Regions from separate parts of the Flavobacterium chungnamense genome, predicted to be linked through region 2. Evidence: riboswitches for the same ligand, from Rfam matches in the RefSeq annotation. Region 2 holds a riboswitch; the other holds the start of a gene.
The links. A riboswitch is a leader RNA that binds a small molecule or an ion and turns the genes downstream of it on or off. The one in region 2 is predicted to bind S-adenosylmethionine.
Positions count from the first base shown of each region.

Region 1: it holds a riboswitch for S-adenosylmethionine, as region 2 does, so the genes downstream of both, ABD771_RS03080 (homocysteine S-methyltransferase family protein) here and ABD771_RS10180 (hypothetical protein) in region 2, are expected to answer to the same signal.

Region 1 covers NZ_BAABCS010000004.1:166,986-183,456, forward strand. Annotated here, with positions in the region: gene rsgA (ribosome small subunit-dependent GTPase A) at 1-721, opposite strand, end outside; gene ABD771_RS03025 (chorismate mutase) at 813-1,895, opposite strand; partial or broken gene ABD771_RS03030 (prephenate dehydrogenase) at 1,981-2,820, opposite strand; gene ABD771_RS03035 (pyridoxal phosphate-dependent aminotransferase) at 2,823-3,965, opposite strand; gene ABD771_RS03040 (prephenate dehydratase) at 4,067-4,894, opposite strand; gene ABD771_RS03045 (M28 family metallopeptidase) at 5,137-6,069, opposite strand; gene gldA (gliding motility-associated ABC transporter ATP-binding subunit GldA) at 6,190-7,092, shown strand; gene ABD771_RS03055 (head GIN domain-containing protein) at 7,208-7,957, opposite strand; gene ABD771_RS03060 (acyloxyacyl hydrolase) at 7,970-9,058, opposite strand; gene ABD771_RS03065 (hypothetical protein) at 9,298-9,588, shown strand; gene metF (methylenetetrahydrofolate reductase [NAD(P)H]) at 9,585-10,541, opposite strand; gene metH (methionine synthase) at 10,612-13,287, opposite strand; gene ABD771_RS03080 (homocysteine S-methyltransferase family protein) at 13,287-14,276, opposite strand; SAM riboswitch class I at 14,349-14,455, opposite strand; gene ABD771_RS03085 (T9SS-dependent choice-of-anchor J family protein) at 14,607-15,536, opposite strand; gene metK (methionine adenosyltransferase) at 15,761-16,471, shown strand, end outside.
Region 2 covers NZ_BAABCS010000018.1:117,833-134,303, reverse strand. Annotated here, with positions in the region: gene ABD771_RS10255 (pyridoxal phosphate-dependent aminotransferase) at 1-385, shown strand, start outside; gene ABD771_RS10250 (hypothetical protein) at 595-840, shown strand; gene ABD771_RS10245 (hypothetical protein) at 1,029-1,280, shown strand; gene ABD771_RS10240 (VOC family protein) at 1,333-1,947, shown strand; gene ABD771_RS10235 (arsenate-mycothiol transferase ArsC) at 2,134-2,745, opposite strand; gene ABD771_RS10230 (DUF6428 family protein) at 2,866-3,342, opposite strand; gene ABD771_RS10225 (ArsR/SmtB family transcription factor) at 3,466-3,789, opposite strand; gene tpx (thiol peroxidase) at 3,931-4,428, shown strand; gene ABD771_RS10215 (diacylglycerol kinase) at 4,428-4,799, shown strand; gene ABD771_RS10210 (DNA translocase FtsK) at 4,849-7,362, shown strand; gene lolA1 (outer membrane lipoprotein periplasmic chaperone LolA1) at 7,364-8,005, shown strand; partial or broken gene ABD771_RS10200 (LptF/LptG family permease) at 8,011-9,432, shown strand; gene ribB (3,4-dihydroxy-2-butanone-4-phosphate synthase) at 9,803-10,933, shown strand; tRNA gene ABD771_RS10190 (tRNA-Ser) at 11,092-11,176, shown strand; partial or broken gene ABD771_RS10185 (Sir2 family NAD-dependent protein deacetylase) at 11,326-11,583, opposite strand; gene ABD771_RS10180 (hypothetical protein) at 11,792-12,217, opposite strand; SAM-I-IV-variant riboswitch at 12,425-12,520, opposite strand; gene ABD771_RS10175 (hypothetical protein) at 12,516-12,830, opposite strand; SAM-I-IV-variant riboswitch at 12,891-12,986, opposite strand; SAM-I-IV-variant riboswitch at 13,136-13,230, shown strand; gene ABD771_RS10170 (hypothetical protein) at 13,293-13,655, shown strand; gene ABD771_RS10165 (hypothetical protein) at 13,658-14,104, shown strand; gene ABD771_RS10160 (PP2C family protein-serine/threonine phosphatase) at 14,235-14,954, shown strand; gene ABD771_RS10155 (N-formylglutamate amidohydrolase) at 15,012-15,755, shown strand; gene ABD771_RS10150 (DUF3293 domain-containing protein) at 15,818-16,234, shown strand; gene ABD771_RS10145 (hypothetical protein) at 16,238-16,471, shown strand, end outside.

The sequences.
Region 1 (16,471 bases), on a different contig from region 2:
AACCTTTGATTCCTGGTGTGTCAATTATTTTTGCTCCAAAAGATAAATCATACATTTCAGCAAAAGTTGTAGTGTGTTGACCTTGCATACTTTGTTTAGAAATAGTTTTGGTTTTTAAATGTAAGCTTGGTTCTAAAGCATTAACTAAAGTTGATTTTCCAACACCTGAATGACCTGAAAACATGGTTGTTTTTCCAATCATTATTTCTTTTAGTTCCTCAATACCTTTACTTTCTTTAGCAGAAACCCGCAAACATTTATATCCAATTTGTTGGTAAACATGTTGCATGTATAATTGCTCGTCTAAAGTCACATCGTCTAAAGTATCTATTTTATTAAAAACCAAAATAGTTTCAATTCCATAAGCTTCGGCAGTAACTAGAAATCTGTCAATAAAATTGAACGTTGTTGGCGGATTATTAATGGTAATTAACAGAAAAACATAATCTAAATTTGAAGCAATGATGTGCATTTGATGCGACAAATTGACTGACTTCCTAACGATATAATTTTTTCTATCATGAATGTTATTTATAACTCCTGTTGTAGTATCTGAAGATTCGTCAAGTTCATAATCAACAATATCACCAACCGCAATAGGATTAGTACTTTTAATACCTTTTATTCGGAATTTACCTTTTATACGACATTCCATGAAATCTCCTTGCAAAGATTTAACGGTGTACCAACTTCCTGTAGATTTATAAACTAGTCCTGTCATTAACGATTGAAGATTAACGAATTTTGAATTCAGATTTATGCAAAAGTAAACAAATCAAAAATCAAAAATCGTTAATCAGCATTCAAAAATCTTACGAATTAAATATTTTCTCCTGATGCGTTATACTCTCTTGATGAATAGCTTTGAAAAATTGAATGATAAATTCTTCGCTCAATCCTTTTTGACTTCCGTCATTGACCATTTTTTCTAGAATTTCGTTCCAACGTTTGTTTTGTAAAACAGCTACGTTTTTCTCTTTTTTCAAAGCTCCAATATCTTCAGAAACTTTCATTCTTTTTCCGATAACATCTAATAATTTAGCATCAAATTCGTCAATTTTACTTCTTAATTTTGCTAATCTTGTTTGATATTCGTCAGCTTCATCAGTTTCTTTTCTGATAGTTAAATCAAAAATTATCTGTTTCAAACGTGTTGGCGTAACTTGTTGTGCAGCATCACTCCACGCATTATCAGGATCGATATGAGTTTCGATTATCATTCCGTCATAATTCAAATCCAATGCTTCTTGCGTAACTTGAAAAATCATGTCGCGATTTCCAGTAATATGTGATGGATCAATAATTAATGGTATATCTGGAAATTTATTCTGAAAATCAATTGCAATTTGCCATTCTGGATTGTTGCGATATTTTGTCTTTTCATAAGTCGAAAATCCTCTGTGAATTACACCCAGGTTTTTGATATTGGCATTATACAAACGTTCAACACCACCAATCCACAAAGCCAAATCAGGATTTACAGGATTTTTCACCAATACTATCTTTTCAGTATTTTGTAAAGCATCCGCTATTTCTTGAACTGCAAACGGATTTACTGTTGTGCGCGCACCAATCCATAACACATCAATATCATGTTCTAAAGCTAATTTCACGTGAGCAGCAGTAGCAACTTCAACCGCCATTTGCAAACCTGTCTCGGCTTTTGCTTTTTGTAACCATTTTAATCCAATTTCACCAACGCCTTCAAATCCTCCAGGACGCGTTCTTGGCTTCCAAATTCCAGCTCTAAAAATTGACACTTTTGAATCTTTCAATTCACGAGCGATTTTCAAAACTTGTTCTTCGGTTTCTGCGCTACAAGGTCCAGCGATTACTAAAGGATGTGGCAAATTGAAATTATTCAACCACGTTCTCATTTCTTTGATATTTTCCATTTTATTTAATTTGAGAGAAAAGAAGCAAGAATGAAGAGAAAAGACTAAACAATTAATCTTGCATCTTTCTTCTTGTCTCAATTATCTATTTCAATATTTCTTTAATTCTATTCGTATTTTCCATTTCATTATAAACTTCCTCAAAATTATCGTTTTCTAATAAATCTTTGAAATTAGTTAAGTTTTGAATGTATTCTTCTAACGATTTTATTACATGTTTTCTGTTTTGTTTAAAAATTGGTGTCCACATGGCTGGTGAACTTTTGGCTAAACGAACCGTGCTTTCGAATCCTGAACCTGCCATGTCAAAAATATCTTGTTCGTCTTTTTCTTTCTCAATTACTGTTTTCCCTAGCATAAACGAACTTATGTGCGATAAATGTGAAACATAAGTGATATGTTTATAATGCGATTTTGAATCCATATATCGAATACGCATTCCGAGTTTTTTGAACAAATCCATTGCTTTTTTCTGCAATTTGAAGGTTGTTTTTTCAACTTCACAAATGATGTTTGTTTTTCCATCATACAATCCTTTAATTGCTGATTTTGGTCCTGAAAATTCGGTTCCTGCAATTGGATGACAAGCCATGAAATTTCTCCTTTTTGGATGATTTTCAATTGCTTCACAAATTGGATTTTTGGTTGAACCAACATCAAAAACCAAGGTTTGTTCTCCAACATTATTCAAAATCTATGGCAAAATTACTAAAGCAACATCAACTGGCACAGCAACGATTACTAAATCTGCGTTAATTAAATCATTCTCGGTTGCTATTTGGTCAATAATTCCAAGATTTATTGCTTCTTCAAGATGTTTTTCGTTGGCATCAATTCCGAAAATGGTGGCATCATCATAAATTGATTTGATGTCTAATGCCATTGAACCACCTATTAATCCTATTCCTATTATATAAATATTCATATCTAAAATCTTTTAATTGATTCAAGAATATTTTCTTCTTTCACACATAATGAAAATCGAATATATCCTTCACCGTTACTGCCAAAAATGGTTCCTGGTGTTAGAAAAATATGCTTTTCATATAATAAATTATCGATGAATTGTTCTGATTGAATTCCGACTGGTAATTTTGCCCAAACGAACATTCCGACTGCGTTTTTATCAAAAGTACAATCCATTTTTTCAGCCAATTCAAAAATCAATTTTCTCCTTTTGGTATAAATTTCATTTTGACTTTCAAACCAATTTTTTCCTAATTTTAATGCTGCAATTGCTCCTTTTTGAATTCCGTAAAACATTCCCGAATCCATGTTGCTTTTTACTTTTAAAACAGCATCAATTAAACTAGCATCTCCTGAAACCATTCCAACGCGCCAACCTGCCATATTGAATGTTTTGCTCAATGAATTCAATTCTAAAGCAATTTCTTTTGAACCTTCTATTTGAAAAATTGACAACGGATTTTCGTTCAAAACAAAACTATATGGATTGTCATTTACAATTAATATAGAATGCTTTTTTCCAAAATCGATTAGTTTTTGATGCAATTCTAAAGTTGCATTTGCTCCTGTTGGCATGTGTGGATAAGAAACCCACATCAGTTTCACTTTTGACAAATCTATTTTTTCTAATGCTTCAAAGTTAGGTTGCCAATTATTTTCTTCTCTTAAATCATAATAAACTGCTTTTGCCTGAATCAATCCCGTTACTGAAGCATAAGTTGGATAACCCGGATTTGGAATTAAAACTTCATCGCCTTCATTCAAAAAAGTTAATGAAATATGCATGATTCCTTCTTTCGAACCCATTAATGGCAAAATTTCTGTATTTGAATTTAATTCTACATTAAAATTAGTTGCATAAAAATCAGCAAAACCTTGACGTAATTCAGGCAAACCTTGATAGCTTTGATACTCATGTGCTTTTTGATCAAACATAGCATTTTGAATGGCTTCAATTACCGACGAATGTGGAGCCAAATCGGGACTTCCAATTCCCATATTGATGATTGGTTTTCCTTCTGACATGAGTTGTCTTACCTCTTTCAATTTTCTTGAGAAGTAGTACTCTTGAACGGTTTCTAGTCTTTTTGCTGTTTGTATCATTTTATTTTGCCACGAATTACAAGAATTATCACAAATTCAAAATCTTAAAATTCTGACTAATTGAACTTTGAAATTGATATTGTCAACTAATTTGATTTTTGTTATTGCTTTTTGTATATGTATTCTCCCAAAACCTTAAAATGATTAGTCATTATTTCTAAAACTTTAACAGCTTTTTCATAGTGTTTGTACTTTTCAAAAACTACATCTACAAAAAATGAATACTGAAAAGGCGTTTCAATTATGGGCATTGATTGGATTTTGGTTAGATTTAATTTGCAATTGGTCATGACATTTAAAACTGTTGCTAAACTTCCTGGTGTGTCGTCTAACTCAAACTTTATGGATGCTTTATTGATTTCTTCTTTATTTACTTGACCTTTTTCTTTACTAATGATAAAAAAACGAGTCATATTATTGTTAACAGTTTGAATTTCTGGTGCTATTATGTTTAAATCGTATAATTCAGCAGCAACTTTACTTCCAATAGCGGCAATATTTTTTAATTGATTTTGATGAATTCTTCTTGCTGTTTCGGCTGTATCTTTATCTTCTACTAATTTGATATTTGGATGTTTTTTTAAGAAATCCATACATTGTAACAACGCCATTGGATGGGAATGAACTTCTTGAATTTCTTCTAAATTTTGTCCGTTTAAAACCATTAAATTCTGAATAATATCTAAATAATATTCGCCAATAATGTGGAAATTATTCTTATCAATCAAAGCATAATTTGGAATAATCGAACCTGCAATAGAATTTTCAATAGCCATAACCGCCAATTGCGATTTATTGTTTATCAAACTATCAGCAAGTGCTTCAAACGACAAGCATTCATCAATGGCAACATTTTCTCGAAAATATTCTAGGGCAACTTGATGATGAAACGATCCTTTAATTCCTTGTATGGCTATTTTTTCTTTCATTTTTGGTCAAAAAAAAATCCCGATTTGCATCGGGATTACTATTTATGTTTTTATATAATTTACTTTTTTACATAACACAATAACAATCCCTGTTTCTTCCAAAAAAAGAAATAAGAGAAATTGTTATAATATGTAGTGAAAATTGTGATCATTGTTGTTAATTATGTTTCGCTAAAGTAACAAAAAATGTTACACAAGTATAATTTATTTAAAAAAAACTTACGGAAACGTTTTCGTGAAACTTAATTTCCTCTAAGCTTTTTCACTCTTGTCGGTGTATCAATTCCTTTGATGATAGATTCTGAACTGATGGCGATTGCTTTTATAATTTCGGTCATGTTGTCTAAATCCAACGTTGAAACGTCATCACTCAATTTATGATAATTAGGTTCAGAATCCATTTTGGAAGTTGAAATTGTATGCGCCGGAACTCCTAAAGCCGCTAATCTCGCATTGTCTGATCGGTAAAAAAGTTGTTCTCTTGGATATGGATCTTCGTAGAAATTGAAATTGGAACCTTTTAAATTCTTTTGCAAAATAGCTCCAAAATCAGATTTTTCGAATCCTGTAATGTAAGCTGAATTTTTATTCCATTTGCTTTCTGTTCCTATCATTTCTATGTTGAACATTGCCACTACTTTGTCGGCATCCATATTTTTAGAGAAAAATCTGGAACCAAATCCACCAACTTCTTCACCTGTAAATGTTACAAAAATAATGGTGCGTTCGTTTGTATTCAATTCTTTAAAATATTTGGCTAAAGCAATAACGGCTGTAACACCAGAAGCATCGTCATTAGCGCCGTTAAATACTTTGTCGCTTTCAGAATCATCCATTCCTAAATGGTCAAAATGAGCAGAAAATATAACAAATTCATCAGGTTTAGATTTTCCAGGAAGTATTCCAATTACGTTATTAGCCGATTTACCTTTAGCTATAAATTCTTGTCGGTAATTTTTTAAATCATTAAAATACGATAGCCCAACTTTGGCAAATTCTTTTTCAATAAATACCGAAGCAGAATCTATTCCTGGTGTAAAAATTGCTCTTCCTTGCATTTTATCGGAAGCTAATTCGGTTTCGATTCTCGTTACTTCTTCCTTTAGGATTTTTGGTTTCTCTTGCGCTTGAACTGACAATCCAAACAAGAACATTAATAACATTAGTTTTTTCATGAGTTATTTTAACTTTATAATTAGTAAATATAGAAATGATATTTAAAAAAATAACTAATGTGATGAGAAAAACAATAAATCAAAAATATTTCTGTTTACATTTGCTACAAATATCAAGTTATGTCAATAGAAGTTCAAAATATTTCGAAAAGTTATGGTGCTCAAAAAGCATTAGACAATGTTTCATTTTCTGTGAAAAAAGGTGAAATTGTTGGTTTCCTTGGTCCGAATGGTGCTGGGAAATCTACTTTAATGAAAATTTTGACGACTTACATCAATTCTGATGAAGGAAAAGCTTCAGTAAATGGTAATGATGTAAATGAAAATCAGAAAGCTGTGCAGCAATCGGTTGGGTATTTGCCTGAGCATAATCCGTTGTATTTGGATTTATATGTTCGTGAATATTTAGAATTTAATACTGATGTTTATAAAGTTGCTAAATCCAGAATTGAAGAAGTAATCCAATTGACTGGTTTATCTTCTGAAAGTCATAAAAAAATCGGACAATTATCTAAAGGTTATCGTCAGCGTGTTGGATTAGCAACCGCTTTATTACATAATCCAGATGTTTTAATTTTGGACGAGCCAACAACAGGTTTAGACCCAAATCAGTTGGTTGAAATTAGAAATGTGATTAAAAACGTTGGTAAGAACAAAACCGTTTTTCTTTCTACACATATTATGCAAGAAGTGGAAGCGATTTGCGACAGAGTTATCATCATCAACAATGGAAAAATTGTAACCGATAAAAAACTAGACAAATTGGTTTCAGATGTTGTGGAACAAATTATCGAAGTAGAATTTGATAAAGAAATTAACGAAGCTTTATTTTCAAAATTATCAGATCTAAAATCATTCAAGAATACACACGATAAAGTTTGGGAATTAACTTTTAAAACTGAAGAAGACAAACGTTCATCAGTTTTTGACTTTGCTCAAGAAAATGGATTACGTGCACTTCAATTGACCTTGAAAAGTAAAAATTTAGAACAGATTTTTAGAGAAAAAACAGCTAATAAATAGTATTCATATTGCAGTTTTTAGATTACAGATTACCGTTTTTAGCCTTTTCATTTTATGTAATATTTATTAAAATGAATTTAGTAAATATGTTTGATGTGAAAAGCTGGTTTGACTTCTAATTATAAATAACTTGTCCTTGATATAATTCTTCAACATCTACAATTGGCGGATTGTTCTTTAGAATTATATCTCCTGTACTTACCATTTTCCCAACAATACTTTGTATTGGTTTTACAATCATATCATTAGAACCTCTGTGAAAAACTTTGATTGTTTGTGCTGTTAAATTAGGAGCATCAATTCTACCATCTCCAGCATAGAAATTAAAGAATGCTTGGTTTGTACTTCCCGAAATAAAATATCTAGCAACATTATTATTTTCAATAACTAACTGACTATTATTCACATTAATATAAAAATCACTTGTACCAGCGCCTTCTTTTCCATCACCATCTTTATCTAATGCAAATAATCTTAAAATAGGATAAGTAAGCACACCATTAGATGAAATTTTTCGATCACTTTTAGAATAAATATCTTCTATGTTGGGCGCAGTTATATAAACTTTCGTTTGTCCGTATTCTCTAACCCAGTTGCAAGACGAATTCTCTTTAAGCTTCAAAATATTACCTTCTTGCTTAACTTCAATGTTTTCAATTATGTTTTCTCCAGTAACAATTTCTACTTTGTATTCCGTGCCTTGAGTTATGATAAGTTCTATTCCAGAGTAAACTTCAACTCTTGTGAATGGTGTTACTTCTACAATTTTTGTAATAGTATTTCCAGCAGATTCAATACAATCACTTGGTTTTTCACAGGAGATTAATGCTATAAATAATACTGTTGCAATTATTATTTTCTTCATGTTATAATTATTTTATAAACGAACGCCAACTCCAAACTCCAATGCTTCGGCAAGAAACAAATGGGTTTTTATTGTAAATCCGGCAAAAATTTTATTGGTGATATAATATTTCATTCCTACTCTATCATAAATAGGTATTTCATTTTTGAATGGATCATAAACATAATATCCTATTTGAGCTTCGAGTGAAATTCTATTAACAAACAATTCGTGACCTATAAAAACTCCAACTCTTTTGTAATCTGTATTTGGATCTAAATTTAATTCAGGATAAGCAATAGATTTATATTTAATAAAATCTTTAAAACTAGTAGTAAGAAAAACTTCTGTACCAAATTGAATGGCGCTTTTTCTATTTAATCTTTTATCAGCATAAACACTTATGTGATAAAATGGATGTTGACCACTTCCAATAACAGCGCTTTCATTAACACCTGATCTAAAAACTAAATTGTATTTTATAGGCTCTTTATAATCTGTTTTAACTAAAGTTGAATCAACACTATTTGGTTTTGATTTCTCAAAATTGTAATTGATTCCTAGATTTAAACCATAAGTATTTATTCCACTATTTGGAGATTTCGTTCTACCATTTGAATAATGTGTGAAAAGAATTCCTGCTTCAATTCCGAACTTATCAATAATATTTTCTTTTTTGTAAAAAAGGCCGAGGTTGGTATTGGCAAGTATTTTTGAACCAAAAGCTTTATTCTTACTGTTTTCGACTTTATCATAAGGTGAAGTTGTAAGCGCAACTCCTTGAGACAAAAGCAACTTTACATTTCTATTCAGAAAATAAAAATTATATAAGGCTCCAACTGAATAATTACTTCCTATATAGGGATTATTAAAATTTTGATAAAGAAAAAAAGCCCCATACTCTGGATAATTGTATGCTGCATGCCATTCGCTATTGCCATGAGTTTGTTTTACAAAGTCTACCATTACACCACTTGGATGACCTTTAAGATGTTCTAAATCTGGAGTATGCGGTAGAACATTAGCTCTAAAATAAGTTACACTTATTGCAGGAGTATCTTGATTATTTTGCGAAAAACAACCTAAAGAAATCAATAAAAATAGATAGTAAAATCTCCTCATTTTAAAAAATTAATTCGCACAAATATAACAGAATAAGTTAAAGAATTAAATCTTTTTGATTTAGAGCGAATGGTTTGGGAATTTTTGAAATCCTAATTCCTGCTTTTCGTTTCAATCTTTTCTTTATAAATGAAATTCATCGAATACCAATAAAAATAAAATCAAAGTGAGATAATCAGGGCTAGTTAGGATATGTCTTTTGCAAAATCTAAATTAAAAACTAAATTTGTTCAAAAAAGATGATAATAAACCCAAATAAAATAAATGAAAATTTAGTGGTTTTAATGACTATTGAAATCATTGCTTTTCTATTCTTTATTAGTTCTGATTCTGTTTCAGCTTTATTAATTTGGTTTTTAACTATATCTATTTTAAACTCAATAGCAGTTTATCTATTAATAAAACACAAACCAAAATATTACAAGACTTCTGTAACAATAATGCTCTCTTTACTCGTTTTTATAATACTATTTATTATAATTTCGGCAATTGCTTTTACACAATTGTACAACCACATTGAATCTAATTAAAAAATTTCTTTAGCAATAGCTTTGATATTTTCAGCTTTACCCATAGAGTAATAATGTAAAACTGGAATTCCTGCCGCCACTAATTCTTTACTTTGCTCAATACACCATTCAATACCAATTTGTTTTACGTGATCATTATCTTTAGCTTTTACAACTGCCATAATCAAATCGTCTGGCAATTCTAAAGAAAAACGATGTGGAATTAAATTCAGCTGCTTCTTGGTTGCAATAGGCTTCAACCCAGGAATAATTGGCACTGTAATTCCAGCTGTTCTGCATTTATCTACAAAATCGAAGAATTTTTTATTATCAAAAAACATTTGTGTAATAATATAATCGGCTCCGTTTCTAATTTTTTCTTTCAAAAAATGAATATCGCTATCCAAACTTGGCGCTTCCATGTGCTTTTCTGGATAACCTGCAACTCCAATACAAAAGTTAGTACAAGCTGAATTTTGTAAATCTTCATCTAAATAAATTCCTTTGTTTAGATTATTAATTTGAGTTACCAATTCAGATGCGTATTCGTTTCCTTCTTTTTCGGGTTTAAAATAGGTTTCGTTTTTCAAAGCGTCACCACGAAGAGCTACAACGTTATTAATTCCTAAGAAATCTAAATCTATCAACAAATTTTCAGTATCTTCTTTAGTAAATCCACCGCACAAAATATGCGGAATAGCATCAACTGAATATTTATTCTGAATTCCGGCACAAATACCAACTGTACCAGGACGTTTTTTTACGATTTTCTTTTGCAAAAGTCCACTTGGTAATTCTTTAAACTCATATTCTTCACGATGATATGTTACATCAATAAATGGCGGCTTGAATTCCATTAAAGGATCAATTCCGTCATAAATAAATTGAATATTTTGCCCTTTCAATGGTGGCAGAATTTCGAATGAAAACAATGGTTTTCCTTGGGCATTTTCTATGTGTTGAGTTACTTTCATAATTTTTAGTTGTCTGTTGTCGGTTATCTGCTATTCTGTTGATTTTGCAACTGATAACTGACAACTGTTTTTAATCTGCTATATTCGGTGCAAGCCATTTGGTTGCTATTTCTGTTGAAATGCCTCTTCGTTTTGCATAATCAATAACTTGATCTTCTTTTATTTTCCCTAATCCAAAATATTTACTTTCTGGATTTGCAAAATAATATCCAGAAACCGATGCTGCTGGCCACATTGCCATACTTTCGGTTAAGGTTACTCCTATTTCTTGTTCTACATTAAGCAATTTCCAAATGGTTGGTTTTTCTAAATGGTCTGGACAAGCAGGATAACCTGGCGCTGGACGAATGCCTTTATATTCTTCATCAATCAAATCTTGATTACTCAAGTTTTCTTCAGAAGCATAACCCCAAATTTCTTTTCTAACTTTCAAATGCAAATATTCTGCAAAAGCTTCGGCCAATCTATCGCCAAGAGCTTTTACCAAAATAGAATTATAATCGTCTAATTGTTTTTCAAATTCAAATGCTTTTTCATCAACTCCAAAACCTGTGGTTACACAGAAACATCCAATATAATCTTGTTTCCCTAAATCTTTTGGTGCAATAAAATCGGCTAATGCAATGTTTGGTGCACCTGCTGTTTTTTGAGATTGTTGTCTTAAAGTTAGAAAAGTTATCGGTTGTCGGTTGTCAGTTGTTAGTTCGATATCGTCATCGTTAATTGTATTTGCTGGAAAAATTCCCATAATTCCTTTAGCAGTTAGCCATTTTTCAGTGACTATTTGTTGCAACATCTTTTTAGCATCATCAAATAAATTTGTGGCTTGTTCGCCCACAACTTCATCTGTCAAAATCGCTGGAAATTTTCCGTGTAATTCCCACGATTGAAAAAATGGTGTCCAATCTATGAAATCTACTAACTCAGAAAGTTCAACTTCAATAGTTTTTGTTCCGATGAAATTTGGTTTTGATGGATTAAAATTATCCCAATTTAATTGGAATTTATTTTTTCTTGCTTCTTCAATGGAAAGATAATTTTTGTCACGGCTTCTACTTAAATAACCTTCACGAAGTTTGTCATATTCTTCTCGAACGGTTTTTGCATATTCTACTTTCGTTTCGTTTTGCAACAAATTACTTGCAACAGTTACTGCACGCGAAGCATCGTTTACGTGAACTACTGTTTCTTTATATTCTGGAGCAATTTTTACTGCTGTGTGTGCACGTGAAGTTGTTGCTCCACCAATCATTATTGGAATTTTGATATTTAATTTATCTAACTCTTTTGCTAAATAAACCATTTCGTCTAAGGATGGCGTAATCAATCCGCTAAGTCCAATAATATCTACATTATGTTCAACGGCTGCTTGAATAATTTTTTCTGGAGGAACCATAACTCCTAAATCAATGATTTCAAAGTTATTACAACCCAAAACCACTGCTACAATATTTTTTCCGATATCGTGCACATCACCTTTTACAGTTGCCATCAATACTTTTCCTGCTGAAGAAGATTTTCCATCTTTTTGTGCTTCAATAAACGGAAGTAAATAAGCAACGGCTTTCTTCATAACACGAGCCGATTTTACTACTTGAGGCAAAAACATTTTTCCGCTTCCGAATAAATCGCCTACGACATTCATTCCTGCCATTAAATTAATTTCAATAACATCAATAGCTTTTTCCGAATTTAATCGCGCTTCTTCAACATCTATTTCTATGAATTCGTCGATTCCTTTTACTAAAGAGTGTGTCAATCTTTCTTGAACAGAACTATTTCTCCATTCTTGAATTGCTTTTTCATTGGTTTTGAAATCACCTTTGAAACTTTCTGCTAAATCTAATAATCTTTCTGTAGCATCATCTCTTCTGTTCAACAAAACATCTTCTACATGCTCTAATAAAATTGGATCGATTTCATCGTAAATCTCTAGCATTTCAGGATTTACAATTCCCATAGTCATACCGTTTTTGATGGCATGATAAAGAAAAGCCGAATGCATTGCTTCACGCACTTTGTCATTGCCTCTAAACGAAAATGAAACATTACTCACACCACCAGAAATGTTGGCATAAGGAAGATTTTCACGAATCCATTTGCTGGCTCTGAAAAAATCTAAAGCATTCAATTTATGTTCGTCCATTCCTGTTGCTACTGGAAAGATATTTGGGTCAAAAATGATATCTTCTGCTGGAAAATGAACCTTATCAACCAAAATGTCATAACTCCTTTTGCAAATTTCGATACGTCTTTCATAGGTATCAGCTTGACCATCTTCATCAAATGCCATTACGATTACAGCTGCTCCGTATCTTTTTATCAACTTGGCATGATGTACAAAAACTTCTTTTCCTTCTTTTAAAGAAATAGAATTTACTACACCTTTTCCTTGAATGACTTTCAATCCAGCTTCGATGATTTCCCATTTGGAACTATCAATCATTACTGGAACTCTTGCAATATCTGGTTCTGCAGCAATTAAATTCAAGAATTTGGTCATAGCATAAACGCCATCCAACATTCCTTCGTCCATGTTGACATCTATAATTTGAGCGCCACCTTCTACTTGTTCTCTGGCAACAGAAAGTGCTTCTTCGTATTTTTCTTCTTTTATTAATCGTAAAAATTTACGTGAACCAGTGACATTGGTTCGCTCACCAACATTAACAAAATTAGTTTCAGGTGTTACGATTAAAGGTTCTAATCCTGATAATTTTAGATATTTGTTCTTTACTTCCGTCATTATATTGTTTCTAAAATTTGTCTTGGTTTGAAATCTTTGGCAACATCTGCTATTGCTTTGATATGTTCTGGTGTTGTACCACAACATCCGCCTATAATGTTTACTAAATTATCTTTTAGATATTCTTTTATAAGAGTTTGCATTTCTAATGGTGTTTGGTCGTATTGCCCGAAAGCGTTTGGTAAACCTGCGTTTGGATGTGCTGAAATATTTAATTGTGTATTCATAGCCAAACGTTGTAAATAAGGTTTTAATTGATCAGCACCAAGTGCACAATTGAATCCGATGCTTAATAATGGAATATGTGAAATGGATATTAAAAATGCTTCGACCGTTTGACCAGACAGTGTTCTACCTGATGCATCTGTAATAGTTCCTGAAACCATGACAGGAATATCAATATTTCTCTCGTCTTTTACTTCTTCGATGGCAAAAAGTGCAGCTTTGGCATTTAATGTATCAAAAATAGTTTCTACTAATAAAACATCGCAACCACCATCGATTAGAGCTTCTACTTGTTGACGATAGGCAATTTTTAAATCATCAAAAGTAACGGCACGAAATCCTGGATCGTTCACATCTGGACTCATGGATGCTGTTCTGTTTGTTGGACCTATTGAACCTGCGACAAAACGTGGTTTATCTGTAAATTCGTCGGCAACTTGTCTTGCTATTTTGGCCGATTCATAATTTAATTCGTAAACCAAATCTTCCATATGGTAGTCGGCCATTCCGATGGTAGTTCCAGAAAAAGTGTTGGTTTCAACAATATCAGCTCCTGATTGAAAATACAGACGGTGGACTTGTTTTACAGCTTCTGGCTGTGTTATTGAAAGTAAATCGTTATTTCCTTTTAAGGGATGAGGAAAATCTTTGAAACGTTCGCCACGAAAATCTTCTTCAGAAAAATTGTTGCGTTGTAACATAGTTCCCATGGCTCCATCGAGAACTAGGATTCTTTCTTTTATTGCTTGGTTTATTTTTGACATATAAATAGCACAACTTTTAAAGTTGCTGTTGTTTAATTATATGTTATCATGGAAAGTGAGAAGAAAATCTCGTGGTTATCTTTGCTTAAATTTACTTTAAACTAGAATGTAGCACCTTCTACAGTGTAGGGTTGCTAAGCTTTCATCGGGTCTATTCCCTCGGGCTTTCGTGATAACAATCAATAAGTTTATGAACACTACAAAGTAATGACATAGAAATTAGAATTACAAAAAAAACGTATAATATGTTTAAAAATATTACGATAACGATATAATTCCATAAAAAAAGGAGCTTTGCAGCTCCTTTTATCAAACATTAAAAATATTTAATTATTTTTTTATAATTTTTGATGTCCCAACACCTAAATCTGATTGTACTCTTACGAAGTATACACCAGAATTTAAGTCCGAAACATTAACTTGTAAAGCTTCTGTAGATGACCCATTAACTTGACTAACAATTCTTCCGTTAATATCTAATACTTCAACTTTTTCAATTGCAACTCCGTTTTTAGTATTTAATGTGAATACATCACTTACTGGGTTTGGTTGAATTGAAAAGTTTCCTGTAAAGAAATCTTGTGTATTAGCAGCTGGTCTATCAACTAAAAAAGTATCTAAACCAATTATATCAGAATTTGCACCTCCAGGTCCACCGTCTTCAACAAAATAACGAAATGCAAATCTAACATTTGTTAATCCAGACAATCCTGTAACAGTATAAGTATACTGACCCCATGCTGTTGGATAAGAAGTTAAATCATAATCAGGATTAACATCAACTAACAAATTAGTAAAATCTCCTAAACCAGTAGCACCTCCAGAAGGTAAAGAAGTAAACGCACCTGCAGTGCTCATTCTTAACTGTAATCTGTCAGCATACAAAGCTGCTGCATTTCTACCAATTCTAGTATAAAAAGAAACTACATCTCCATTTTGCACATCAACTGCTGGAGAAATTAACCAGTTACTAATAGTTCCTGTACCTGCTGTTGAAGAAGTTCCTGTGCTAGTGTAATTAATTAAAGCAAAAGAAGTTCCTCCTCCAGCTTGTCCACCACCTGCAAATGTTGTTGTTGGTGCAGTTGCTGGGATACTCCAAGTAGGGGCTCCAGTATATACAGGAGAGCTTTGATTGGTAACTTCCCATCCAGCGGTTAACATTGCAGCTGTTGTTCCGTTAAATCCAAAAGAGTAAACAACTTGTGATTGACCTAAAAAAGGAGCAAAACACAATAATAAAAGTAGTTTTTTCATCATAGTATGTATATTTATTAATTTTATTAAAGACAAATATATAAAAAAAAACAATTAAATATTTTTTTACTTAAAAACTTTTCTAAATTTGCAACACAAATAAATGAGGAAAAATTTGAACTGATTGCAACCTCTTAAAAAAATGCTAAAGCAGAATCCCTTCTTTAGCTTTTACTTGCAATTTTTCTTTTTTCTTCACAAAAATTAATTTTAAAATAAATTATATTATGGCTTATTTATTTACGTCAGAGTCAGTGAGTGAAGGACATCCAGACAAAGTTGCTGATCAAATTAGTGATGCGTTAATCGATAACTTTTTAGCATTTGATGCTGAATCAAAAGTAGCATGTGAAACTTTAGTTACAACTGGACAAGTAATTCTTGCTGGAGAAGTTAAATCAAATACTTACTTAGATGTTCAACAAATTGCGAGAGATGTAATCAAGAAAATTGGTTATACCAAAAGCGAATATATGTTTGATGCAGATTCTTGCGGAATACTTTCGGCAATTCACGAACAATCTGCTGACATTAATCAAGGTGTTGACCGAGCTAACAAAGAAGAGCAAGGTGCAGGCGACCAAGGTATGATGTTTGGTTATGCCACTAATGAGACAGAAAACTATATGCCCTTAGCATTAGATTTATCTCACGCTTTGTTGATTGAATTGGCTAATTTAAGAAGAGAAAATAATGAAATTGCTTATTTGCGTCCCGATGCTAAATCTCAAGTAACATTAGAATATTCTGATGACAATAAACCACAACGTATTGATGCTATTGTAATCTCTACTCAACACGATGATTTTATTAAACCTTTATCAAACTCTAGAGAAGACAAAGACAAGGCTAATGATGAGATGTTGGTTAAAATTAAAAGTGATTTGATTTCTATTTTAATTCCTAGAATCAAAGCAAAGTATCCTCAATATGCTCAT
Region 2 (16,471 bases):
AATTGGGTATGCAATTGCAAACAAAACAATAATTGATAAATTAGCAAATTCGCAATCCAATACAAATAATAGCGTTAGTGTAGTATCAAAACTTGCTGCTATTGCTTCGTTGAAAGATGATAAATTTGTTTCAAATTGCTACATATTAAATGAAAATGCAAGACAATATACCATCAACGAACTCCAAAAATTAAATTGTGAGTGCATTTCTTCTAATACAAATTTCATCTATTTTTCACTTGCAAAATATAACAAGGACTATTTTAAGCAATTAGAAAACAATAATATTGAAGGAGGAAGAATATATGAAGAGCAAGGTAAATGGACAAGAATTACAGTGGGTAAAATGAACGAAATGAAACAATTTATTAAAGCTTTAGAATAAATAAAAAACAGTACAGCGAACGTTTTCTGTTATTACTGCTGTATGACTTTTTTGGAAGCTTGGTCTCTTATCTTTTTCATTTCAATCATGTTTTTTCTTTCAAATTTTTCGATATATTTGCTTTGGTCTGTGACTAAAACAGCAACAGACCTAAGGCTTGGGAACGTTGGTGCAAATTTTACATATCCGCAGAAATTGAAAATTACTATATGGAAAAAATATTCGGCTGGTTTTTAATTGTTTTTAGTTCAGTAATGTTATTGTTTCTTTCATTCTTCATAATTGCAATAACTTTTGGAGTATTATTTATGAATTACAATATTCCAATTTCTACTAAAAATATATTGTTCAATATATTGGGACTTTCAATTGGTTATTTTCTTTTAATATCCTTTTTAAGAAAAGGCCTTAAAAAAATTAAAAAAGAGAAGATTTCCGAAAAACAAACAAAATAAAATTAATAACTTGCGCTAACACGTGTTTGTGCTTGCTATTTTAATCTTCGCGGAAAAATATACTGGTTCCCACTACTCTATCTTTCTAAGAAAATTTGTAGGTTTGTTAAAGTTAGTGCTTGCAATCACCAAGGAAAAAATCATGAATAAAAGAAACAATTTTTAAATTTTACCTAAAGAAATAAGAAATGAAGCTTACTAAAAATGATTTTTTATTTTATTTGGGTTTAATATTTGCAATTTGGTTTGCCTGGATAGGAATGGTTTGGACCTATAATGCTGCACTTTTTATAGCATATCCAATTGGAATAATAAGCTTGATTATTTGGACGGTAATTAGAAATGAAAACAGAAAACGAACCAAGTTTATACCAATTATTTTAACAATCGGATTGATACTTTCATTGTCAGTTTTATTATGCTTACTAATATGGGATTAAACTGCCAGCTATTAACAAAGAATTGTGCTTAAAAACAAATAAAAAACTAGAAATGAAAAACTACAAACTTATTCTTTTAACTGCATTTACAATAGCAAGTCTAATGGGTTGTAAAGATTCTCAAAAGAATGCTTCCAATAACAGCAAAACGGATTCCACTTCCAATCCAACAGAAACAAAAAAAGCAGCTTCGATTAAGCAAAAAATAACACCTTGTCTTTGGGTTGATAAAGATGCAAAGGCAGTTGTAGAGTATTACCTTTCTATTTTCAAAGAAGGTAAAATGAAAGAATACCGACAATATAAAAATCCAACGGAAGCGAAAGAGCAAGGTGGTCAAGATAGCTTCGAAACAGCGGTTATGGAAATTGGTGATATAGAATTTAGCATTTTAGCTGCTGGACCTTATTTCAAATTTAATGAGTCTATTTCGTTTGTTATTAATTGCAAAGACCAAGCAGAAGTAGATTATTATTGGGAAGCTTTGACTGCAAATGGTGGTCAAGAAGGTTCTTGTGGTTGGTGTAAAGACAAATATGGTTTGTCGTGGCAGGTTGTTCCTGTTGAATATTTTGATCTTATCAACAGCGAAGATCCTAAAGTTAGAGAAAAGGCAATGAAAAACACAATGAATCAGAAAAAATTAATCCTTTCTGAACTTAAATAAACTAAAATTTGTTTTGGTCAGTACTTGCCAAAACAATGTTTTGAATACTGATAATTATCTTAAACTAGCAACCAAATCAAATTTATCAAACAAAATTTTGGATCAAAGCCCCAGATCAATTGTAGAATAATTATCGAAATCGTTATGATAATTGGTTTCTTATATTTGATAACAAACTCTTTCATACTATTTTATTATTTGAGAAAACACATAATACATTTCAGAAGCTATTTGCAAACTTCTTTCTGCGTATTTTTCATTCATTAAATCGGTTCCGTCAAAAGCTTTTGGATCGTCGTATTTTATTGGAAATCTGGCTTCTGCTCCAAAAACCATTGGGCAACCTTCATCGGCATTATTGCATGTCATGATGGCTCCAAACTTACTTTTCGGATTAAAATCATCAAAATACGTTTTAGAAAAACATATAATCGGATGTTGATTTGTATCAAACTTAACTGCATAAACAGGATTTTGTTCTTTACTCAACTTCTGAATTTCAAAACCTTGATTTACCAATGTTTCGCCAACTTTCGGAAACATCGCTGTGGCTTCCGTTCCACCAGAATAACAAAACACATTTTTGATTCCGAATTGAAAAGCCATAGTTTGTGCCCAAATTTGCGACAAATGACTTCTTCTAGAATTGTGCGTACAAATGAAGTTTAGACGAATTTCTTCGTTGTAGTTTACTTTATTTCGGATATAATTAATCAAAGGTTTTAAAACTTCTTTTCGCTCGTTTGGAACAGAAATTTTTGAAATAGTTGTTATGGTTTTGGATAGATTTTCTAACATTTTAGTAAAAAGTAATTAGTAAATAGTAAATAGTCATTTGGCAATTAAACTTCCAAACTCTAATAATCTTATTAATTCAAATTTCTTTGTGTTAACTTTGAAAAACCTTATGCTACATTATTAACAACAACCAGAATCTGGAGTACAACAAGAAGTTTCTTTTGGTTTCCACTCTCCTATTTTTACTTTCAATTTTTCTGGTGGAATTCCGCAATTGTCTTTTGCTAAACAATCGGTTAGTTTTGATTTTAATTGGAAATTAGTTCCATCAAAATCTAAACCGAATTTTCCGATAGTTTCTTTCATTTGGTATTCTACTTCGATTTCTAAATCCGGAATTTGCAATTTAGCCTCCGATAATTCAATGATGTGAACCAATTTTTCAGGTTGCAATCGGTGATCATAATCGTTGGCTTCCCAAAGTTGGAAATTCACAACTTCTTCAGTTCGAACTACGCCACCACAATCAATGAAATGTTTAGTGATTTTACCTACTTCAGTAACGTGAAAATGACTTGGAACCAATTCGCCGTTTGGTAATTGGAAAGCAATTTGAGTAAGGTTTTTTAACTGATTTTTTATTTCTGATAGTTTCATTTTTTAGATTTTTAGATTGTTGGATTTTTAGATTGTTAGACTTCTTAAACATTTTTGATTTCTTAGACTGTTTAAATTGTAGAATAATAGTAGTCTTAGTCTAACAATCTAAGCAAGTCTAAACTAACAACATTTATTCTTTAACTTATGTCGAATCATTCCAAAATGATTTTCTATTTTATCTATCGTATCCGGATTTATGCAATAGCAAATGGCTGTGCCTTCTATAGTTCCTTTTATGATGTTGGCGTTTTTTAATTCCTTTAAATGTTGCGAAATTGTAGGTTGTGCCAATGGTAATTCGTTTACAATATCACCACAAATACATGAATCTACCGACAATAAATAATCGACAATAGCAATTCTTGCTGGATGTGAAAGTGCTTTAAATAGCGATGCCATTTCGTTATGCTCGTCTGAAAATGATTCTGATTTAGATGCTCCCATTTTAATAAATAATTATTATATTGCAATATTACGATAAAACAATTATATAAAGCGAATTATTATGTTAAATTTATACTACAAATCAAACTTCTCAATTCCGAAATAATTTCATACTTTTGAAATCTTAAAAAATCTATAACTATGGCAGCAATAACATTAGGTGGAAACCCAATAAACACAAATGGTTCTTTACCTCAAGTAGGTTCAAAAGCAACCGATTTTCAATTAGTAAAAAGCGATTTATCTGTAGCTTCTTTAGCTGATTATGCAGGAAGCAAATTGGTTTTAAACATTTTTCCAAGTATTGATACTGGAACTTGTGCTACCTCTGTAAGAACATTTAACGCGAAAGCAGGTGCTTTAGAAAACACAAAAGTGTTATGTATTTCAAGAGATTTACCTTTTGCTCAAAAACGTTTTTGTGGTGCTGAAGGATTAGAAAATGTTGTAAATCTATCTGATTTCAAAGAAGGAAGTTTTGGAAAAAATTATGGTTTAGAAATTGTTGATGGTCCCTTAGCAGGATTACATTCAAGAGTAGTTATCGTTTTAGACGAAAACGGAGTTATAAAACACGTTGAACAAGTTGGTGAAATTGCAGACGAACCTAATTACGAAGCAGCTTTAGCATCACTATAATGGAATTTGAAAGAGATAAAACCTTCTTAACTGGACGATTTAAAAGTATGGGATTTGCCTTTAGAGGAGCCATCAAATTAATCTCAACCGAACACAGCGTAATGATACAAAGTTGTTTAGCTGTTGTAATGATTATTGCTGGTTTTTACTTTGAAATTTCTCACGAAGAATGGCTGATTCAAACCTTAGCTATTGGTTTGGTCCTTGGAATTGAAGGTCTAAACACTGCTGTAGAAAAAGTGGCCGATTTCATTCATCCTGAGTACCATGAACGAATTGGTTTTATAAAAGACATTGCAGCTGGAGCAGTATTTTTCGCTGCGATGACAGCCATTGCCATTGGATGCATTATTTATATTCCAAAATTTTAATTGATTACAACATAAAATTTCTATTTTTATACCAACTATTTAATTTCGAATGGCAAAACAAGTAAAAAAAGAAAATACAAAATCTGACGAACTAGGAGAAAAACTTCCTTGGAAAATGAAAAGACAATACAAAGTAGTTTTTGGTTGTCTTTTGGTGATTTTATCCATAGGATTGTTGACGGCATTTATCTCTTACTTTTTGTTTATGCATGGAGAAAATGACCAAAGTATAGTTACTGCTCTTTCTGACAGAAATAAACCTGCAGAAAATTGGTTGGGAAAAGTGGGTGCTTTTTTAGCTGACTTCTTTATTTACCAAGGATTTGGTGCTGCATCGTTTCTTTTTGTAAAATTATTTTTCATTACTGGTGCTTTCATGGTTTTAGATTTACCATTAAAGAAATTAAAATCAACTTGGTTTTGGGATTTATTTGCCATCATCATCTTATCCATACTTTTCGGATTCTTTGCCAATTCTATTCCTGAACTTGGTGGAACGATTGGTTTTGAGATGAATCAATTCTTTCAAGATTACATCGGAAAAATTGGAACATTCTTAGTATTGATTTTTGGCTTAGTAATTTATTTGTTATTCAAAATCAAAATCTCTCCTGACAGCATTAAAATATTTTTTGAGAAGAAGCAAAAAGAATTCAAAGAAGATATTGATGCTATGAAATCAAAACCTTCTGAAGATGCAAGTGGAGCTTACAATCTTGAAGAATATGCCGTTGAGGAATCAAAAGACGATTTAGATGAAGCTTTTGAAGAACCTTATATCAAACCAGTAACCTCTCAGTTTGAAATCAATAAAGAAACGTTGAAACCAACAATTTCAAGTTATTCAGAAATTGAATTGGAACCTACATTAAAAAGCGAACCAAAACCATCAGCTTCTCTTTCACTAGAAATTGAGCAACCCATAACTCCAAAAGCAGAACCTGCTAAAGAAATAATCAAAACTAATGATGAAGCTTTTGTAATTGAAAAATCGCAAGATGAAGACACTGTTGAAGAAAATTTGGCAGCCAAATTAGTAGCAGATTTTGGTTTATTTGACCCTAAATTGGAATTATCTAATTATAAATTTCCAACTATTGATTTACTGAAAGAATACTCAAGCGTCGGAATTACCATCAATCAAGAGGAACTTGAAGATAATAAAAATAACATTGTAGAAACGTTACGTAACTACAAAATAGATATTGCTCAAATCAAAGCAACTGTTGGTCCATCGGTAACACTTTATGAAATTGTTCCCGAAGCCGGAATTCGTATTTCTAAAATTAAAAGTTTGGAAGACGATATTGCGCTTTCACTTTCAGCATTGGGGATTCGTATCATCGCTCCTATTCCAGGAAAAGGAACAATTGGTATTGAGGTTCCAAACAAGAATCCAACTATGGTTCCAATGAAAACGGTTATTGCCTCTGCAAAGTTTCAAGAAGCCGAAATGGAATTACCAATTGCTTTAGGAAAAACTATTTCTAACGAAACTTTCGTATTTGACTTAGCAAAAATGCCTCACCTTTTAATGGCTGGAGCAACTGGGCAAGGAAAATCAGTTGGTTTGAATGCGGTTTTAACTTCGTTATTATACAAAAAACATCCTGCCGAAGTGAAGTTTGTTTTGGTCGATCCAAAGAAAGTGGAGTTAACGCTTTTCAACAAAATTGAAAGACATTATTTAGCAAAACTTCCTGATTCTGAAGATGCCATTATTACCGATAATAGTAAAGTAATCAACACTTTGAATTCGCTTTGTATAGAAATGGACAACCGTTATTCTTTATTAAAAGATGCAATGGTTAGGAACATTAAAGAATACAATGAAAAATTCAAACAAAGAAAATTAAATCCTGAAAACGGACACCAATTTTTACCGTACATTGTACTAGTGGTCGACGAGTTTGCCGATTTAATTATGACCGCCGGAAAAGAAGTGGAAACACCAATTGCTCGTTTGGCGCAATTAGCTCGTGCTATTGGAATTCACTTAATCATTGCCACACAAAGACCTTCGGTTAATGTAATTACGGGTATGATTAAAGCTAACTTCCCTGCAAGAATTGCTTTTAGAGTAACCTCAAAAATTGACTCAAGAACTATTTTAGATTCTGGTGGAGCTGACCAATTGATTGGACGTGGAGATTTATTGTTTTCTAACGGAAATGATTTAGTTCGTGTACAATGTGCTTTTGTAGACACACCTGAAGTTGAAAAAATTGTAGATTATATTGGTTCTCAAAAAGCGTATGCAAGTGCTTTCATGCTTCCTGAGTATGTTGGCGAAGAAAGTAGCGTGAAATTAGACATCGATATTTCTGAAAGAGATTCCATGTTTAGAGAAGCTGCAGAAATAATTGTAACGGCGCAACAAGGTTCGGCATCATTATTGCAAAGAAAATTGAAACTAGGTTACAATCGTGCCGGAAGACTAATAGATCAACTAGAAGCAGCCGGAATTGTTGGACCTTTTGAAGGCAGCAAAGCTAGAAGTGTAAACATTCCTGACTTGGTAGCTTTAGATCAATTTTTAAACAATGAACAAAACAATAATTAAAATGAATAAATTTCTGTCAATTGCGTTACTACTTTTTGTTAGTTTAACCGCTAATGCACAAGATAAAAAGGCTAAAGAGCTTTTAGACGATGTAACTGAAAAAATCAAAAGTTATAAAAACATCGTTATTGATTTTAAATACACTTTGAATAACGCCAAAGAAAACATCAACCAAGAAAGCAAGGGAAATGTTACTTTAGAAGGAAATAAGTATGTTCTTAATTTTATGGGCGTAACTAAAATTTACGACGGAAAAAAATCCTATACTATAAATCCTGAAGATGAAGAAGTTACTATTTCAAGTGTAAATGACAAAGATGATAAAGCTATTACACCTGCCAAAATGCTAACGTTTTTCAATAGTGGTTATAAATATTCTATGGATATTTCTCAAAACATTAAAGGACGTAAAATTCAATACATCAAATTAATTCCGAATAGCGCGAAAGACCAACGTAAAGAGGTTTTGTTGGGAATTGATGTTGAAACTAAAACCATTTACAACCTTATAGAAGTTGGCAAAAATGGCACAAAAACCACATTGACTGTTAATTCTTTCAAAACCAATCAGCCATTGTCAAAAAATCAATTTACATTTGTAGCGAGTAAATATCCTAACTACTACATCAATAAATTAGATTAGCTTTTGTGAAAATATTAGATAAGTATTTATTAAAATCATTCCTGATTACATTTACTACGGTATTTGTAATCTTGTTTTTTATATTCATACTTCAAACCGTTTGGCTATTCATTTCAGAGTTGGCTGGTAAAGATTTAGACTTCCTTTTGGTCGTAAAATTTTTACTCTTCTCCATGCCAAGAATCGTTCCATTAGTATTACCTTTATCTGTATTATTGGCTTCTATTATGACTTTTGGAAGCTTGGCAGAAAACTACGAATTTGCCGCAATGAAATCTTCTGGAATTTCTTTTCAGAGAACCATGAGAAGCATCACAGTATTTATAATTTTACTAAGCATTTTATCCTTTTTCTTTGCCAATAATGTAATTCCTTATGCTGAATATAAATTCATTAACTTTAGACGAAATATTGCTCAAGTTAAGCCAGCTATGGCTATTGCTGAAGGCCAATTTAGTGAAGTTGGAAATTATACCATCAAAGTAGATAAAAAATCAGGTGAAAAAGGAAACTTTCTAACTGGTGTTACCATTCACAGGAAACTTCCTAATGGTGAAGGAAACACTACAGTTATAAAAGCTAAAAAAGGTGAACTAATAAGTAGTGAGTCATCCAATACTTTAAAACTAGTTTTAACAGACGGAAACTATTATGAAGATATAATTCCAAAAAAATATGAAGAACGTCCTAGAATTCCATTTGCTAAAGGAACCTTCAAACGTGATGTAATAAATATTGATTTATCCAAATTGAATCAGACAAGTATGGACGAAGTAGATATTTCTAATACCAATACCATGCTAAATATTAGTGAGTTACAATTTACTATTGATTCACTTAATACCAATTATAAAAAAGACCTTCGCTCCTATACCGAGAATATATATTTGCGCACTGGGATAAAAAACACTTTCTATCAACCTGATAGTACACAAGTAAGAACTAAAGTTTCATCAAATAATTTATTGGCTAATCTTACTGATAGTCAGAAAAGTGAGATAGTAAAAATTGCCTTCAGTAATATAGAAAACACTGTTTTTTCTATTGACAGTTCCATTTTTGAAATGCAAGCTAAACAGAAAAGTATCAACAAACATTGGATTGCACTACATGATAAATACATGATTGCCTTTTCATGCTTGTTAATGTTTTTTATTGGTGCTCCTCTAGGTTCTATCATCCGAAAAGGTGGTTTGGGATTACCTATTGTATTTGCAGTAGCGATTTTTATTGTATTCCATTTTATCAATACTTTTGGAAAAAGAGTAGCTCAAGAAGACGGAATGACACCCTTTATGGGCGTTTGGATGTCGTCGATTGTATTAACTCCTCTAGCTGTTTTACTCACGTATAGAGCTATTAATGACATTGGAGGTATGGTAAGTTTTGATGGTGTTTTACTTCCTTTACAAAAGTTTTTCACAAAAAAAACACAAGAAAATGCGACTATTGCAACTCCGAAAACTATTGATGCCTTATTTGATACTAAATCACATATCGAAAAACATCAAAAGTATGCCAATTTTGGGCTAATCGCTTATGCTATAACATTCATAACCTGTATAGTATGGTTTATGAATAATTCAATTATCACCACAATTTTGTTTGGATTAAGTCTTATAGTATTACTATATTTTATATATCAATCACAACAAATAGTTTCAAAAATAAGCAAAGCTCAATGTATAACAATTGAACCAGGTATGGGTATTTCGTTATTAACTGGTTTTCCTTTTTATGGTTTACTTTACCTTTACACAAAAAAAGCTTTGAACACATTAACTACTAATAAAGATCATGTCAAATAATATACAACTCAACACTATAGAAGAAGCTATCGAAGACATTCGTCAGGGTAAAGTTATTATCGTTGTTGATGATGAAGATAGAGAAAATGAAGGCGATTTCTTGGCTGCTGCCGAAAAAGTAACTCCCGAGATGATTAACTTTATGGCTACACATGGTCGTGGATTAATCTGTGCACCATTAACCGAAAGTCGTTGTAAAGAATTGGATTTACAAGCGATGGTTAGAAACAATACTGACCACATGGAAACTGCTTTTACGGTTTCTGTAGATTTGAAAGGCAATGGCGTTACTACAGGAATTTCTGCTTCCGATAGAGCAAAAACGATTCTTTCGTTAGTAGATGAAAACACAAAACCATATGATTTAGCGCGTCCTGGTCATATTTTTCCGTTGGTTGCAAAGCAAGGTGGCGTTTTAAGAAGAACTGGTCATACAGAAGCTGCAATTGATTTTGCACGTTTAGCTGGATTTAAATCGGCTGGAGTTATTGTTGAAATCATGAACGAAGATGGAACAATGGCTCGTTTACCACAATTGGTTGAAGTGGCAAAGAAGTTTGATTTAAAGTTAGTTTCCATTGAAGCTTTGGTGGCTTACAGAATGCAACACGATAGCTTAATTGTAAAAAAAGAAGATTTTGAGATAGAAACCCGTTTTGGAACTTTTCGATTGAGAGCTTATCTACAAACCACCAATAAACAAGTTCACGTAGCTTTAACCAAAGGAAGTTGGAGTAAAGGCGATTCTATTCTGACACGTATCAATTCGACACAAATCAACAACGATATTTTAGGAACCTTGACCAACAATGCCGACAAGAAACTGGATGATATGTTCCGATTGATTAACGAAGAAGGCAAAGGTGCCGTTATCTTCATAAATCAAGAAGTACAATCTTTAGATTTATTGAATCGTTTGAAAGAACTTAAAGTATTACAAGAGCAAGGAATCATTAATGCACCACAAATTAGAATGGATGCGAAAGATTTTGGTATTGGAGCCCAAATATTGCACGACATTGACATTTCTAAAATACGATTAATCACCAATACGCAACACACAAAACGTGTAGGAATGATTGGATATGGATTAGAAATCACAGATTACGTGGGTTATTAATGCAAAAAAAAAGCAGAATTTAAATTTCTAAAGTATAGAAAATGAAACGATTAGTTTTTATAATAAAAATTAATCGTTTTTTTGTTTAAAATCTATTTGGAAAACAAAAAAAGGTTACTATATTTGCATCCGCAATACGGAAGTATGTGCGTCTTACTGGAGAAATGGCAGAGCGGTCGAATGCGGCAGTCTTGAAAACTGTTGACTGTAACAGGTCCGGGGGTTCGAATCCCTCTTTCTCCGCATAATTAAAACCCTAACAATTGATTATGAATTAGTTAGGGTTTTTTATTTCTAGCCCTAGTCCACATTTAGCCCACAATCAATTTAAAATCTATTTACCAAAGAATACAAGCCTTTAAAGCTGTTTTTAGCTTATAAATTCCACTCTTGATATTTTGCCTAATTACAGTTACTTTGTATTTGGTTTCTAATTGGGCAATCAAATGATGCGCTTCGTTAGGTTCTACCTGATCTAATTGTCTTCTTCTTGCATTGTAAATATCTAAAACCAATTGCGGATTCTTGTCAAAACCTTCAGGTGAAGCTACCTCTTCTATTTTGTGCTTGTTCCATAAGCCATTGGCATCACGAAAGGTACTAATGCAGCTTTCTTGACTGATACGGCTCCGGTTAAAAAAAAACGATATGGTTTGTTTGTTGCATTACAGTGTCGATTTTTTAAACTTATATAAGCTATAGTTCAAATAAAGAAACCTAATTCCTAAAAACAGCAAAAGAAATGGATACACTATGCAAAAAACAATGAAATTAAATTCATAATAAGATATTCCTACTAGATTTGACATGTTAATAATAAAATCGGTGCAATACACATACAGTTGCCCACCTAAGTTTTCAATTATTTCCATTTTTATGCTTTTTTAGAGTTGCGATTTTTATAGTTAAATGACGATTCCAAATAATAAGTACTCCAATCGTCAAAGGAAAGAAAACTACATATAGCAATATATTTGCTGCTCCATAATTACCTGTTGCCATTAGTAATCGAATGGTTCCAAAATAAATTGGGTCGGTATATGGAAAACTGGTTTTTAGCCATTTCGTATGATGTTTTTTACAATACAACGTGTTATTATGACATATCCACGTACATTGTTTGGCATCTGCTTTATTACTATTTATTGCTTCAATCGTGTTAACTCGATAGCCTTTTTCCTTCTTTTTAAGGGCAATTGTTTCATTCACAATTACCATGAATAAGAATGGTAGTAAAAAGACCGTTATATTGAATCCAATGGATTTTAATTTTTTAATTTTCATTATTATATGCTTTATATTTGAATATAAAAACTACTAAAATATGTTTCCTCTGAGTTTTTTTTTGAATTTACAAACTATTTAAATGGTCATAAATATCGTTATCGCTGTATTATTTTTCTCAATTAATGAGATAGCTGATGTTTTCATAAACATAACAAATTAAAAATGAAACTACTGTTATGCCAAAAAAATGTAACTAAAAATTGCATTTATCAACACATTTGAACGACTGTTCTGCATACTAAGCCACCATGTCGTGAGTTGATCGGTTGGCTAACCCAATGGATTATCTTGATGCTTAATTAATATATACTTTTTGTTTATTAAACCAAAAGTAATTTTTAATAGGCACTAATTTATTACCTATTAATTCAACAGGAAATGCATAAGAGACTGAAAGTAAGGTATTCGTTTTCGGACAAATTGAAATAATTTCAGAATAATCCCAACCTCTACTTATTATTTCTTGCTCCAAAGTATTGAGGTATATACTGAGTAAAACTCCGAAAGTTTTTAGGCCTACATTTCCATTAAAAGTCTTGACTAACGATTCATCAGAATAACTCTTGAATTGATTAATCCACTGCTCTCTTTGTTCGGCAAACTGATTCATAACATAGCAATTAAAATTATACACTTATTGTCATGTCGTATCAAAACGGTAAAAAATAATATTTCTCAACACATTTGAACGACTGTTCCGCATACTAAACCACCGTGTCGTGAGCTGATCGGTTGGCAGGAAATAAATTCCTTCCAGATGCTGGGTGCATAATTAAATAAAAAAAATGAAACATACAATAAAAATATTTTAATAAAATAAAAATTATTTAAAATATTAATTATCAATAACTTTAAAATTATTTATATAGAAATGTTGTTAAAAATTTTGTAGATTGAAAGTTTATTAATATCTCTGCAAAGTATTTCGAACCCATTTAGGGTACCAACCGAGTGTAGACACCACGGTGGTAAAACAATACGGGCCCGTCCGGTCAAAATAAACGTAAGTTTACCCAGACAAACCTTATTTTCGAAATACAAGTAACGATAGTTTAACTTAATCATTATTTGTATGAAAAATGTATTGTACGTTTTTTTTAATGACCACACTTCCCTTCAAATTGAGGGTGTGGTCAAAAAAACGGAGGACACTTTTTTAAAAGTGCACGAACTTAAAGAAGGTAATTTGCCTTTATTTATTGAATTAGAACACCAACAGGTAAATACTTTACTTGAACTTACCAAAATGTATCCCTATGTTTTGTTGTATTTTAATCAAGAAGATGATGGGATTCTATTTAAAGGAGCCGCATTTAATTGTAACGAATCTGAAATGCAGTTTTCCATTACGACTCAGTACAAAAAGATTCTTTTATTACCTCTTCCGATTAGTTTTAAGTTAAATGAGGTAACACATATTAATTTATTTGTTTAGTTATGGATACTAATTCAAAAAATAAAGAAAACGAAAATTGGCACGAACATAAAATGTTTAAAGATGGTTATGGCAAGTTCCCTTATGTAATACTAAAAGTGGGCTATGCTTTATTTATGCAAATTCCAATCCATTTTAATAAAAACAATGATTTTATTAATTATCCAGGCACCCATATCAATGGTATTTCTGAACAAGAGATAAAAGATTTCGAACAAGAGTATTCCGCACCGCTTCATGAAAAAATTATTGAACATTGTTTATGGATTAAAAACAAAATCGAAGCAGAGAAAGCTAAACCCATCAAAATGTGCTTGGTGGAAGGTCCTGAAACATCTTATTATTTTGATGAAGAGGGTATCCAATTTAGTACCAATATTCCAGGTGGTGGTACATTACTTACACAAGACAACAAAGTGATTGGTATGAATGTGCAACATTATTTATAATTAGTAACTTAAAACAAATGCTTATGTAAAATCAAAGAATTTAAGGTTAAACAATATTTCAAAAACAATAAAGTCAAAGAACAAAAAAGCAACCATCATTCTCATTTCTAACTAAAAAACATTAATAATAATGATATACATCAAATCAGAAGCTTATTTAACCGAAAAAGGACAATGTGCTGTAAATGAAGATACTATAGTATTTGAAAAAGAAGCACTTTACCTGATTTGTGATGGCGTGGGAGGAAATGGGAATGGTCAAGTTGCTTCAAAATTAGTGGCAGCAACTGTAAATAACTTTTATAAAAACAATCCTAATTTCGAATTATCGAATTTAGAAGTTACAATAGCGGATGCAATTATACAATTTAAGAAGAAAAATTCATCCATGATGCTAATGGCTAGCACTATTGCTTTGACTCGATTGACAACCAAGTCAATACAAATTGCTTGGATTGGCGATAGCTTAGTTTACCATATCAGAAATGGACATTGCAACTATAAAACAAAAGGGCATACATGGGTTAACGAAGCTATTGATAAAGGTGAAATCACAACACTAGAACAGTATTTTCATCCCAATAAAAATCAAGTTACACGAATCATAAATGGGAACCAACCTCCTACTCCACTAGATTGTCATATAGTAACAGACCTTCAAGAAAATGATTATTTTTTACTGATTTCAGATGGCGTATTAGAAGCTTTCATTGAAGATGATTTAATGGCACTGTTTAAATCTAATGATTCATGCACTGAAATCATAACGACCATCAACCAACAATGTGCACAATTTTCTATTGATAATTATTCGGCTATTCTTTATCAGATTGGAATAAATGAAAATTAAAAAAAATATCAGTAAATCAGTTACTATCAATCACAAAATCAATTTAACTAAATCAAAATGAAAAAATTACTCTTACATATACCACATGCTTCTGTTGTTATACCTTTCTATGATGGTTATATCAACGACCAATTAAAAATTGAAAAGGAACAATTAAAATTAACCGATTGGTACACCGACGAATTGTTTTTCTCGTCATCGGATATCCTGATTAAAGCTCCATTTTCTAGAATATTTTGCGACGTAGAACGATTTGAAAATGATGCTGATGAAGTAATGTCAAAATATGGAATGGGTGCTGTTTATACGCATTTTGATTCAGGTGAATTAATGAGAGAAGTTACACCAAATCTAAGAAATAGTATCATGCAAGAGTACTATTGGAAGCATCATAATGAATTTACTTTTGCGGTTTCTAACGAATTGGAAAAAAACGGAACCTGTTTAATCGTTGATTGCCACTCTTATCCTTCGACACCCGTTACTCGCGATTTAAATCAATCTCCTCAACGTCCTGATTTTAATATTGGGATTGACCCTTTTCATACGCCACAATTCCTCATCGATGCTTCCGTTGCATTTTTTGAAGAAAAAGGATATAGTTTAGGAGTAGACTGGCCATATAGTGGTACCATAGTACCAATGGCTTTTTATCAAAAAAATCCAAACGTACATTCTATTATGCTAGAAATTAATAGAGGATTGTATTTACTGGAGCCAGGAAATGAAAAATCAGAACAATTTACAGCAATAAAGCAAGTAGTTCAAGACTTTTTAAAAATGCTAAAAAACAAGTATTAATTTGTATAAGAAAATAATTTTATTTATTTCTGTACTTCCATTCAAACCTAAAGTACACTCTTATGATACCAACTACTCTATTAGAAGCTTACAAAGCTACTTGTTATGAAATAATTCAATCCAAAATTGCAATTTTTATTGGACAAGAAAACGAAGCTTTACAAACCTTTTTAAAAGAAAATGAAATTACAAACTGGTGCTTTATAACCGCTTGGAATCCGTTTTCTAATGTTTTACCAATCGAAGAAAATAGCGCATTAAACGAATCATTAAAATTGGATTTGAAAGATTATAAAATACTTGAAGCAGAAGGAAAAGACACTATTGGAAATTGGCCACCAGAACCTAGTTTTTTTGTAGCCAATATTTCAGAAGAGCAAGCGATTGCATTGGGGAATAAATACCAACAAAACGCAATTGTATATGGCACAATAAATCAACCTGCTAGATTAATTACTTTAGTACCTATAGCATCGTAACCTATGTTGTATAACACCCATTATAAAAAAAAGAAAACAGCTATCCACTCCATTCATTACTATAATGAAAGGGGTGAAAAAGTAGGCGTATTTTCCTCCTATTCACTCATTATTTCTGAAATTAATTTATTAGGAATAACTACAAAAGGAGTAAGTATCAGAGAAATTCAAAATAAAGTTAGTCAATTATCGTTGGACAATTATATGAAACTGAACTTTGAAGAAGATGTTGATTAC